Regions from separate parts of the Shewanella sp. NKUCC01_JLK genome, predicted to be linked through region 1. Evidence: predicted binding sites of a transcription regulator. Region 1 holds the regulator's gene; each other region holds the start of a gene.
What was found. Region 1 encodes sigma-54, which starts transcription at its own class of promoters, with help from an activator protein. Its sites were predicted from a motif close to GTTGGCACGNNNNTNGNNT; they were not measured.
Positions count from the first base shown of each region.

Region 2: a site for sigma-54 is predicted at 2,607-2,625, ahead of flgB (flagellar basal body rod protein FlgB). Genes of this name have one in related genera too.
Region 3: a site for sigma-54 is predicted at 1,531-1,549, ahead of KO537_RS14970 (TorF family putative porin). Genes of this name have one in related genera too.

Region 1 covers NZ_JAHKRD010000020.1:14,663-18,880, forward strand. The annotation lists gene KO537_RS19075 (HPr family phosphocarrier protein) at 1-68, opposite strand, end outside; gene rapZ (RNase adapter RapZ) at 55-909, opposite strand; gene ptsN (PTS IIA-like nitrogen regulatory protein PtsN) at 906-1,349, opposite strand; gene hpf (ribosome hibernation promoting factor) at 1,352-1,639, opposite strand; gene KO537_RS19095 (RNA polymerase factor sigma-54) at 1,668-3,146, opposite strand; gene lptB (LPS export ABC transporter ATP-binding protein) at 3,254-3,985, opposite strand; gene lptA (lipopolysaccharide transport periplasmic protein LptA) at 3,982-4,218, opposite strand, start outside.
Region 2 covers NZ_JAHKRD010000022.1:35,809-40,026, reverse strand. The annotation lists gene flgE (flagellar hook protein FlgE) at 1-1,095, opposite strand, end outside; gene KO537_RS20340 (flagellar hook capping FlgD N-terminal domain-containing protein) at 1,118-1,780, opposite strand; gene flgC (flagellar basal body rod protein FlgC) at 1,783-2,199, opposite strand; gene flgB (flagellar basal body rod protein FlgB) at 2,208-2,558, opposite strand; gene flgA (flagellar basal body P-ring formation chaperone FlgA) at 2,667-3,392, shown strand; gene flgM (flagellar biosynthesis anti-sigma factor FlgM) at 3,493-3,774, shown strand; gene KO537_RS20315 (flagellar protein FlgN) at 3,767-4,218, shown strand, end outside.
Region 3 covers NZ_JAHKRD010000013.1:48,561-52,778, forward strand. The annotation lists gene KO537_RS14955 (hypothetical protein) at 1-43, shown strand, start outside; gene KO537_RS14960 (response regulator) at 126-923, shown strand; gene KO537_RS14965 (HU family DNA-binding protein) at 1,083-1,355, shown strand; gene KO537_RS14970 (TorF family putative porin) at 1,647-2,339, shown strand; gene rimK (30S ribosomal protein S6--L-glutamate ligase) at 2,397-3,302, opposite strand; gene KO537_RS14980 (GGDEF domain-containing response regulator) at 3,482-4,218, opposite strand, start outside.

The DNA.
Region 1 (4,218 bases):
TTAGTGGCGGCACGGGCATGTAAACCGAGCTTATTACAGATAGTTATCTGACGTTCAAGCTTTGGCATTGTTGAGCTCTCGATGACGGGCATACACTTTATGTTTACCGTTACTAAAGCGTTTGGCCAATTGCTCTGCGACGTAAACCGATCTGTGCTGTCCACCTGTGCAGCCAATGGCCACAGTTAAATAACTGCGATTGTTACGCTCAAGGTGCGGCAGCCAAGTCTCCAGTAAATTTTCGATTTGCCAGATGAACTTATTGACCAGTGGTTGGCGATTTAAGAACTCAGCTACGGGTTCATCTAAACCAGTCAATGGCCGCAGCGCCAGCTCCCAGTGGGGATTAGGTAGAAAGCGTACATCGAACATAAAGTCGGCTTCGGTGGGCATTCCGTGCTTAAAGCCAAAGGACTCGAAGTTGATCACGAGTTCTTTATCGACACTACCAAGGAGAATTTGTCGGACTTGGTCGCTTAAATCATAGATATTCAAATTCGACGTATCTATGTAGTGATCGACCAGTTTTGACATAGGCTCGAGCAGTTTCCCCTCCAGCTTTATCGCTTCTTGCAAAGAGACTCGGCTCTTCGACAAAGGATGCAAACGGCGGGTTTCGCTGTAACGCTTGAGCAGAATTTTATCGCTGGAGTTAAGGAAGAAGCTCGTTAACTCAGTATCTGGAGGTAGGCTAGCGAGTTGTTTTACTAAGACCTTATCCTGCTCAGGCATGTTACGCACGTCGACACTGATGGCGACGAGATCGTTACTGCCTTTGAGTTGCTCAAGCAAACTGCCAATCAATGGCAAGGGAAGGTTATCGACACAATAATAGCCGAGATCTTCGAGTACCCTAAGGGCGACAGATTTGCCTGAGCCTGAGCGGCCCGACACTATGACCAGTTTCATCCAGTGATTACCTGATAGAGTTCCGTTTCATCATGCGTCTTGCGTAATTGCTTTAATATTTGCTTGTCGCTCAGCTTTTCGGCCATGCAAGACAAGGTACTTAAGTGCTGCTGACATTGGTCTGCAGGCACCAGTAGTGCAAATAAAATATCAACAGGTTGCTTATCGATAGCATCAAATGCTATCGGCTCTTCACACTTAATGAGTATGGCAATGGGCTGATCTATATCGGCTAGTCGACCATGTGGAATGGCGATGCCGTTACCTATACCTGTGCTCCCCATCTTTTCGCGCGCCACTAGGCTTTCGAATATCTCTTGAGATGAGAGGGTCGGGTACTGGGCAGCGACTAAGTCGCTGATGAGTTCCAGTACCTTTTTCTTGCTGCCCGGAGTGGCGCAGGTAGTGCACTCCGGCCGCAGTATGGTACAAAGTTCCATTATTAGTGTTTTGTTAACTTCTCTTTGTGTTTAATAACCTGACGGTCAAGCTTGTCAATCAGGGCGTCTATAGCGGCATACATGTCAGCATGCTCTGAAGTAGCAAAAACTTCACCACCTATGAGGTTTATTCTCGCTTCGGCAATCTGTTGCATTTTCTCAACATTGAGCACAACGTGCACATTATTGATCTGTTCGAAATGGCGTTCAAGTTTTGAAAACTTTTCTTCTACATATGCACGTAACGATTCGGTAATTTCGATATGGTGCCCACTTAGGTTTATTTGCATAGAAACGTCCTCCGATATCCACTGTAGGTTATAAACTTTTACGCTGATTAGAAGGTGGAATAAGCATAGCCTCTCGGTACTTCGCAATGGTTCTGCGGGCTACGTTGATCCCTTGTTCTGCCAGAAGTTGAGCCATCTTACTATCGCTTAATGGTTTTTTCTGGTTTTCCGCTGCCACCAGTTTCTTTATAAAGGCTCTGATTGCTGTGGATGAGCACTCACCACCATCGTCAGTCCCGACGTGGCTAGAGAAGAAGTATTTTAGTTCAAAAAGTCCCTTAGGGGTATGCATGTATTTTTGAGTTGTGACCCGTGAGATGGTGGACTCATGCATTTCTACCGCTTCAGCAATATCGTTAAGCACCATAGGCTTCATGGCTTCTTCACCATACTCAAAGAAACCTTGCTGATATTGCACTATGCAATTAGCAACTTTAAGCAAAGTGTCGTTACGGCTTTCTAGACTCTTAATAAACCATTTAGCCTCTTGCAGATGGCCGCGAATAAATTGGCTATCGGCTTGGTTTTTTGTGCTGCGTGCCATAGAAGCATAATGTTGATTTACATTGATTTTGGGCATGCAGTCAGGATTAAGCTCAACGACCCAGCGGCCATTTTTCTTCGACACAGACACATCTGGGATAACGTATTCGTCATTATTGGGCGTGATCAACAAACCTGGGCGAGGATTGAGGGTTTGGATGAGTGCTATACCATCCCTTAATTCATCTTCTTTTAATTTAGTCTTACGCATCAACAACCTAAAATCACGGGCGGCGATCAGATCTAAATGATCTTTGATCAGCATACGGGCGTTTTCTAGGTTGGGAGTATCAGCGGCGAAATGCGACAGTTGGATCAGCAGGCATTCACTTAAATCGCGGGCGGCAACGCCTATGGGATCAAAATGCTGAATGCGCTTGAGTACGGCTTCGACTTCGTCAAGCTCAACTTCAGGATTGCCCATGGCTTCGAGAATTTCTTCAGTGCTTTGGGTGAGATAGCCCTGATCGTCGATTGCATCAATAATGGCGGTGGCAATGGCTAAATCGGTTTCAGAAAACGGTGTGAGGTTTTTTTGCCATTCTAAGTGTTCGTACAAACCTTCACTGGTCTCGCCTTGGAAGGGCATATCGTCTTCACGACTGCCGCCGGGGCCTGAGTTTGGGGAGGCGGTAAACACTTCATCCCATGTGGTGTCCATGGGGAGCTCATCGGGCATGGATTCTTTGGTTAGCGACTCTGCCGTGTCTATGGTGGAGCTGTCTTTTTCTGGTGGCAGAGTGCTAGATTCACTGAAATCCGTATCGGATAGCGTTTGGTTTACAGGGGTTTTAGTGGCGTCGAATTGATCCTCTTCCAGCTCGAGAAGGGGATTAGAATCTAATGCTTGCTGGATCTCTTGCTGCAGTTCTAATGACGACAGTTGCAACAGACGTATGGCCTGTTGTAATTGTGGCGTCATGGTTAACTGTTGACCCAGTTTGAGCTGGAGTGACGCTTTCATGTTACCGCTGATCCCTACGTTATTATTGTTGGATGAGGTCGCTTATTATTATCTTGAGTGAAGCCCAATGGCGGTATAAATTGCCTCCATTGGCTTCGCTCGATTAACTATAGCCTGAATTGTTCACCTAAGTACACAGCCCTAACTTGCTGATTGTCTAAGATCTCTGCTGGAGTTCCTTCGGCAATCAGGTTTCCGTGACTCACAATATAAGCATGTTCACATACATCTAATGTCTCGCGGACATTATGGTCTGTGATCAGTACGCCAAGGCCGCGACTTTTGAGTTGTTCGATAATCTTCTTGATGTCGATAACCGAAATAGGATCGACGCCGGCAAACGGTTCATCGAGCAAAATGAACTTAGGATTAGCGGCTAAAGCCCGCGCAATTTCGACGCGACGACGTTCGCCACCCGACAATGACATGCCTTGGCTGTCACGGATGTGGGTGATATGAAACTCTTCGAGCAGATGTTCTAGTTCTTCTTCTCGTTCTTCGTTTTTAAGTTCTTTACGAGTTTGCAGTACGGCCATGATGTTGTCATGAACAGTTAGCTTACGAAAGATACTGGCTTCTTGCGGTAAGTAACCTATGCCTTTGCGGGCACGCAGATGCATAGGATCTGCGGTTAAATCATCATCGTCGATAAAGATATGTCCCTTATCGCTCTTCACTAGCCCGACAACCATGTAAAAGGTCGTGGTTTTACCTGCACCGTTTGGACCGAGTAGGCCAACGACTTGACCGGTTTTTACCGTCAGACTGACGTCTTTAACCACTTGGCGACTCTTGTAACTTTTCGCCAGATTTTGTGCTCTTAAGGTGATTTGGGTCATTTAGAGTCCTGCTTTTTTACAGGTTTATCCGCCGGAGCGTCTGATTTAGCATCATCTTGATAGTTTTCAGGCTGAATAATAGTGATTACGCGATCGTCACCACTGCCAGTACTCTCGGCCATCAATTTCTGTTGAATCATGTTATAGCGGATTAAATTGCCTGTAACTTGGCTACCTGCTTGATCTAATGACGCCATACCTTTCAGAGTTAAGGTGCGGCTTGCCATATCGTA
Region 2 (4,218 bases), on a different contig from region 1:
AGTATCCACATTCGAGCCCTCTAAATACCCCCCCGTAACAGTGCCCATAGTGCCTGTAGATGGCGCCCCCATAATCGCTTGCCCAGCGGTATTTGTAGCCACCCAAGCATTGTTACTCACGGCAGATAAACCATTGGGATTACTAAAGTTTGCGAGGACGACCTGACCCTGTAATTGATCTTGGCCGTTAGTATAAGTGCCATACAACATGCCATTGTCATCCAGACGCACGCCTTTCAATTCACCCGAGGTGTAACCGTCTTGAGATAAGCTGGAGTTGTTATATTTGGCGGCATACTGAGTGCTTTTATCAAAATTGATATCAAATTTAAGCGGTGATGCCCCATTACCCAATGTAAGGTCGAAGGTATCCTTTGTCGTAGTTGGATCTAAAATGCCTTTTGAATCAAATTTTAATGTTGTTTGGTCTGGCAGAAGAGTCCCATCCAGAGTGTAATTAACCGTCCACTCATTCGGCGCTGTTTTTACATAATACTGAGTCACCACATGCTCAGTACCCAAAGAGTCGTAGACACTAGTGGTACCAATAGAGTGATAACTATCAATATTTTTAGGATCAAATGGCACGGCTGGGACCGCTGGAGGAATAACATCGACTCTCGCATCGAGATTTGAAACCATGCTGACATTCGTTGTGGCTTTGGCCGCTAAAGAAGCCGTTTGTACCTGTAAATCACCTGCATTGCCAGTTTGCAATCTTCCCGTCGCATTCACAGAATATCCCTGTAAACGATTACCGACTGGATCGGTTATAAAGCCTTGATTGTCCTTATGGAACATCCCTGCTCTAGCATACATGGCACCGCCATCATTCCCCTTGAGAACAAAAAAGCCTTCGCCTTGGATCCCCATATCAAGCTGACGACCGGTATAAGTTAAGCTGCCACCTTTAGAGAAGTTTTGGCTCGTTGACATCACGCCAACGCCACCCGCCTGACCACCATTATAAATGGATGCAAATTCACTACGGCCACCGCGAAACCCACTCGTCGATGCGTTAGCAATGTTATTACTGATAGTGTTGAGATCTTGAGTCGTCGCCTGTAAACCACTTAAAGCTATGTTAAATGACATCTTAATATCCTATAAAAATAATTTACGAAACTTCAGAAATATTGAGCACAGAAACAACCCCAACACCATGGCCCATTTCAGCCATCATCATGCCGGATGCACTGGAGAAATGGATTCTCTCGATCGGTGCCTTAATATACGTTGGCGCAACTAAACTATTTTCACCTAGTGTCGCCTTAGCTTTGATTTCATATTGGCCTGCAGACAACCCCAGCTCAGCAGGATCGATAGAGAACCGAACATCACCAACATCCTGAGCACCGAGTTGAATAGTGCTAACAACCTGACCTTGTGCATCGATAATTTCAAGATCTAAGCCTTCAGCTGCATTCTCTAAATACACTTTGCCTTCAACCGCTTCACCATCGAGCTGAAACTCAGACACAGGCACCATGGCATTCTTACCAATCAAAGATGCCGACTGTACTATGCCCAAATTTTCCATCATGACCATTTGGCTTGATTGATTCTTCCGCATTCCCTCTAAGCTTTCGACCTGCGAAAACTGCGCTAATTGAGAGATATACTCAGCACTGTTAAGCGGTTTAGTGGGATCTTGATTCTTGATTTGCGCGATCATTAAGGTCATAAATTCATTCTTTAATGACGCAGCATCATTCCCTGGAGCCGCTAATGCACCTGCAGGATTCTGAATCGAGTTGTTACCAGAGCGAGCCAATTCCATTGCTATTTATTCCCTAGTTGCAATAAACCTTGCTGCATAGAACGCGCACGATTCATGATTTCAACACTGGTTTCAAATGAACGACTTGCCGCCATCATGTCAGCCATTTCTTCAATCGTGTTCACATTAGAGTAGGCAACATAACCTTGTTCATTGGCAAAGGGATGATTCGGCTCATAACGCATATCCAATGGGGCATCCGCTTGGACTATGTCGCTCACTTCAATCGAAGCACCAATCGCACCTTGTTGAGTCGCATCGTAAATAGTCGCAAATACGGGTTTTAATGCTCGATAGGCCGACTCAGGGTTTTCGGCGGCAGTTCCAGCGTTAGCTAAGTTACTCGCGACCGTATTTAAACGTATGGTCTGAGCATTCATGCCAGCACCCGCTATTTGATAAATATCGCCAAATGACATACAGGCTCCTAACGACCTTCAATAGCAGACTTTAGACCGGCTATTTTCATGTTTAAAAATGTCAAACTCGTTTGATAATCCATCGCATTCTGTGAATATCTTGCCTGTTCCTTACCGAGTTCCACGGTATTATCATCGGCAGAATTTTGATAAGGCATGCGATAAGCGAGGCTGTACTCTTGATTCATCTGCATACCTGCTTCAACTTGCTTCATGGCCGCTTTGAAATCCAAATCCCTCGCTTTGTACCCCGGAGTTTCGGCATTGATTAAATTACTCGCTAATACCTTGCTTCTCTCCACTCTAAAATCGAGTGTCTGAGGATGTATTCCTAATGCTTTATCAAGGTTGATAGCCATCTCAACTCCTAGTACTGTATGCGTAATTAATTTAGATGGTCGAGCAGCTTACAATTAGCATGCCAATATACTTATTCATATAAAACAGTTGGTTAAATGAAATCGCTATTGATATACGGAAAGTTCTTTTCCCTCACTTTCTTACTGAGCATAGGGTTACTTCCGCTCAATGTGCACGCGAAAGGGAAGATCACGGCGACAGAACAAATATCTCAGCAAATGACAAACTCCGTAGCCGCAGAGATAGCTAAGTGGCAACAATCGCAAGAGATAAAAAAAGTCAGCAAAAAAATCACACTGCACATTCCTTCCAGCACAGCCAAGCTAAAAACGTGTAGCACGGCGCTCCAAGTCGAGGCTGCTAAAGGGCTCCCATTCGGTCGGATCCAACGAAAAATAAGCTGTGCCTCTGAAGGCTGGTCACTCTATGTTCGTGCCAAGGTTGCTCTCAGCGCCTACATTCCTGTTGCCAACAAAACGCTTAAGAGAGATGAAGTTGTCACATCAGAAAATCTACAATGGCAAATGTTGCCCTTAACTGCGTCAGATCAAGACATTATTACTGATGAAAAACACATTTTAGGGCAAGCGGTTGCCAGAAAAATAATCAAAAACAAACCCATAAGAGCAAGCAATTTAAGTGCACCAGAACTCGTGAGCATAGGAGATGAAGTGATTATTGAAGCAGTCAGTGCCACCTTTTATGCCAATATGATTGGGATTGCTATGGATGCGGGTAAACAAGGTGATGCCATTAGAGTGAGGAATAGTAGTTCAGGGAAAATCATTACCGCCTACCCCATAGCTAAGGGGAGAGTTGAAACCCGTTTTTAACATTCAGGTCACCTGAGGATAAATTTAAAAATTTATTTTAGATTTATCCTATTTAGGTCGCCTATATCTAATATCTAGCCATTTATGACGATGAACATCTATGGAAATTAATAAAATTAGCAGTGCCTTGAGCACTGAGTTCAGCACGAGTAAGAGCGCTAATACGCCCAGAAAGCCCGTTGAATCAGAAAATCTATCAACGCCAACACGACAAGATATTAGTCACGACTGGCAATTGTTAGAACAAACCCAGAAAGAGTTACATACCATCTCCGACGTTGACACAGATAAAGTTGCTGCTATACGTCAGGCTTTAAGTAATGGCAGCTTTGAGCTGAGCTTAGATAAAATTGCAGATAAGATATTGATACAGCATGGATAATAGTCAAGTAAATAAGCGCGAACTTGTTCAAAGTTTAATTCGCGATATTCGTCAAGATCTTGAGGGATATAGTCAATTAAAATCAATGCTTAAGCACCAACGTGAATTAATGCAACGCAGGGATAATGATGCGCTCTTAGCCCATAACGAGCGTCAAACTGCACTGTGTAACAAGTTGGCTTTGAGAGCCAAACAGCGAAGCGAAAATCTCGCGACACTAGGTTTTAATAGTGACAATAGTGGCATGAGACGCTTAATCACGGCGCTACCTGATCACCTAAGACCGCAAATAAAAATGTCATGGGACAACTTGCAGCTGTTAGTTAAAGATAGCCAAACAGCCAATGAAACCAACGGCAGATTGCTCGTAATACAGCAAGAAACGATTAACCGTATCCTGAATCAAGATGGCCAACACCATGAAATTGATTACGGTACCAAACG
Region 3 (4,218 bases), on a different contig from region 1:
TTCTAAGGTCACGAGACACTATTTGACCCGCCAAACTCAGTAATGGACTTTGTTGCTAAGCTGTTATCAATAGCGTAGCTTAGCGACCCAGTAAAATACTTACGATTCTTAACTTGAAGTAGACTATGAGCCATTTATCGCCCAGCGAACTTTCCATTCTTTTGGTAGAACCTTCAGAGACACAGCGTCGAATTATTATTCAACGCTTACAACAAGAAGGCATTCTCAGCATTCAAACCGCAGAAAACATAGAAGCGGCTAAAGATATTATTGCTCGCCATAAACCTGACCTTATTGCGAGCGCCATGCATTTCGATGATGGCACTGCCATCGATCTCTTGGGCTACTTAAGGGCCAACGCTGACTGCAAAGATATCCAATTTATGCTGGTCTCGAGTGAGTGCCGCCGTGAGCAACTTGAAATATTCCGCCAATCGGGTGTAGTAGCGATTCTACCTAAACCCTTCAGTGCCGACCATTTAGGTACAGCATTGAATGCCACGATTGATTTACTCAGCCACGATGAACTCGACCTGAGTAATTTCGATGTACAAGATGTGCGCGTATTAGTGGTCGATGATAGCCGTATGGCAAGAAACGTCATTAAACGTACGATTGGTAACTTAGGGATGAAGCTAATTACCGAGGCCGAGGATGGCGCGCAAGCCATAGCGTTAATGAAACACAATATGTTCGACTTAGTGATCACGGATTACAATATGCCGAGTGTAGATGGGCTAGCTTTGACACAATTTATCCGCAATGAAAGCCAACAATCGCACATTCCCATCTTGATGGTGTCTTCCGAAGCCAACGATACCCACCTCAGCAATGTGTCCCAAGCGGGTGTAAATGCCTTATGTGACAAACCCTTTGAACCCAAACTTGTTAAAAAATTACTCTATCAACTGTTAGAAGAATAAAACCAGAATAAAACTTAAGTCACGAACTGAGTAAATATTCTGCGCTTTACTGAACATCCTGCTGCACGCTAGACGCAAAAGGCTTTCCAAGTGCTAAACCTTATGGCATGTTAGGCACGCTTATTTCAAATAAATCTACGGAAAGAAGAGACAATAAAAATGAACAAAACTGAACTAATCGCCAAAATTGCAGAAAATGCCGATCTAACGAAAGTAGAAGCAGCACGCGCATTGAAGTCTTTTGAAGCAGCTATTACCGAATCAATGAAAAATGGTGACAAAATCTCCATCGTAGGTTTCGGTTCTTTTGAAACAGCGACTCGTGCCGCTCGCACTGGCCGTAACCCACAAACGGGTAAAGAAATTCAAATTGCTGAAGCGACAGTGCCTAAGTTTAAAGCGGGTAAAACCCTACGTGACAGCGTAAACTAAGTTATAAAATTCAATACAACGCCTCCATTGTGAGGCGTTTTTTTTTGCCCAATCCCAGTGAAGCACTGAATATTTTTTGCACAACAAAAGTGCGCCTCTGCCCCACAAACTGGCAAATAAAAACATTTCATTAACATTGCGAGTTCTAATACCTTGTTTTACATGGCATTGTAATAGTGGCATGTGATTAGCAAATCCTTCCTTAGAAAAAACCAAGATGCACTAATGAACACAGCTGACTTTGAGTGTGCCAATGGTGAATCGATAAATAAGTCAATCGAGGGGATGAGCATGAAGAAATCACTGTACAGCGTTTTGGCCTTATCGACGGGAATGTTACTGGCAGGCAACGCCTTTGCAGCCGTATCAGGCAACATTGGCGGTACCTCTAATTATCTATGGCGCGGTGCGACCCAAACTAAAGATGCGGTCGCAATCCAAGGTGGCCTTGACTACAGCCACGATTCTGGATTTTATGCGGGAACTTGGGCATCGAATGTGGATTTTGGTGATGATACTAGCTACGAGCTTGATCTATATGCGGGTTATGGCGGCAGTATTACCGAAGACATCAGCTACGACTTTGGCTATCTCTACTACGCCTATCCAGACGCGCCGGGCAGTATTGATTTTGGTGAGCTCCATGCTGCTGTCACGTGGAAATGGCTCGAACTGGCTTACTCCCAAGTCATCAATGCCGGTGACGATCTGGCCGCCGATCCTTTAGATAATAAAGATCTCAGTTATCTTGCCGCGACGGTATCCGTACCTCTCACTGAAAAGCTGAGTTTATCAGTGCACTATGGTTACTCAAACGGTGATGTCGTCCAATCTTGGTTTGGCGAAGATAATTATGCCGACTATAACGTGACTCTCAGCGCAGATACCAGCATAGGCACAGTATCATTTATGGTCTCTGATACCGATCTCACCGATGATGATGCCAAACTAGTACTCGGATATTCCTACAGTTTTGATCTATAAGCTCTAAACATAAAAACGCCACCTTAAAAAGTGGCGTCATTTTATCACTATCACCAATTAGGCAATAATTGACCGGTTTGTTTTACGGGCCGCAACCATTTTCTCGATATACTCAACAATGGGCTCAGTCACTGAAATCCCTGTTGTTTGCTCAATCCCTTCAATGCCTGGCGCCGAATTAACCTCAAGGATCAGTGGGCCACGGTTAGAACGTAAAATATCTACTCCCGCGATAACCAATCCCATCGCCTTCACAGCGGCAATAGCCATTTTACGCTCAACAGAGGTGATTTTTACCACCTCACCACAACCACCTAAATGCAGATTTGAGCGGAAATCACCCTCGGGACCTTGACGTTTCATCGAAGCAACAACCTTGTCACCGACAACAAAACAACGAATATCACTACCATTGGATTCTTTAATGTATTCCTGTACTAAGATATTCGCTTTGAGTCCCAAGAATGCTTCAATCACGCTCTCAGCAGCCGTTTTAGTTTCAGCGAGTACGACACCAATCCCTTGAGTGCCTTCGAGTAATTTAATGACTAACGGAGCGCCGCCCACCATATTGATGAGATCTGGGATATCATTTGGCTTATTGGCAAAACCCGTCACTGGCATGCCAATCCCTTTGCGGGAAAGTAGTTGCAGTGCCCGCAATTTGTCCCGCGAACGCGCAATGGAGATTGAATCATTCGCGGCATATACGCCCATCATTTCAAACTGACGTACAACGGCACAACCATAAAAAGTCACGCTAGCATGAATACGCGGAATGATGGCATCAAACCCAACTAATTCAGTACCTTCATAATGAATGCTAGGTTTAATAGAATTAATATTCATGTAGCAATTCAGCGTATTGATCACGACCGCTTCATGTCCACGACTTTGGCAAGCCGCGACTAAACGTTGTGTTGAATACAACTGGGGGAATTGGGATAAAATACCTATTTTCATTGCTGAGTGACCAACTTAAGCATGAGTGAATAAACCGTTCTGCGGCACCAAAAGCACAGCGACAGAAAAAGGAGCTGATATTTGTCTATAGCTCAGTGTAAAGCAAGAAAATATTCCTCACCAGACGAAATCATTATGCTAATGAAATACTTCAAGACCTATCACACTCGGAACTCGGTTTAAGTTAACAGCGGCAGAATATACTTAGCCTCAAACTCCGTTGCATCTAAGGGACGAGAAAACAAATAACCTTGTAATACAGTACAATGGCGAGAAGTACAAAACTCAGCCTGCTCAATCGTTTCAACGCCCTCAGCTACTGATATGACATTAAACCCATGGGCGAAGTTAAGTAATGCAGCGAGCAAACGAGTGTCTTTATCATCCTTATCATAGGAAGCGACAAAGCTTTTATCGATTTTCAGCACGCTAATGGGAAACAATTTGATATGTTCTAAGGACGAAAAACCCGTCCCAAAATCATCAAGGGCAAAACGCACCCCTAACTCTGCGATTCTATCGAGCATTTTGGCATGTTCATGGGGATCTTCAATAAGGCAATTCTCAGTAATTTCAAGCTCTAATGCTACAGCAGGAAGTCCTGTCTTAGTCAGCGTATTCGCTATTTTATCAAACAGGTTCTCATTTCCAATTTGCGATGCAGACAGGTTAACGGCAATGGTAAATTCTCTCCCTGTTGGCTGTAATTGGGTTAACCAAACCTGTGCCTGAATACAGGCTTGTTCAAGCACCCAATCATCAATGTCCTCCATTAATCCAATTTCTTCGGCTATGGGTAAAAATTGATCTGGGGTGATAATGCCGTCTACAGGATGCTGCCATCGGATAAGGGCTTCCATCCCCACCAGCTGATGGGTTTTCGCATTCACTTGCGCTTGATAATGAACCTTAAATT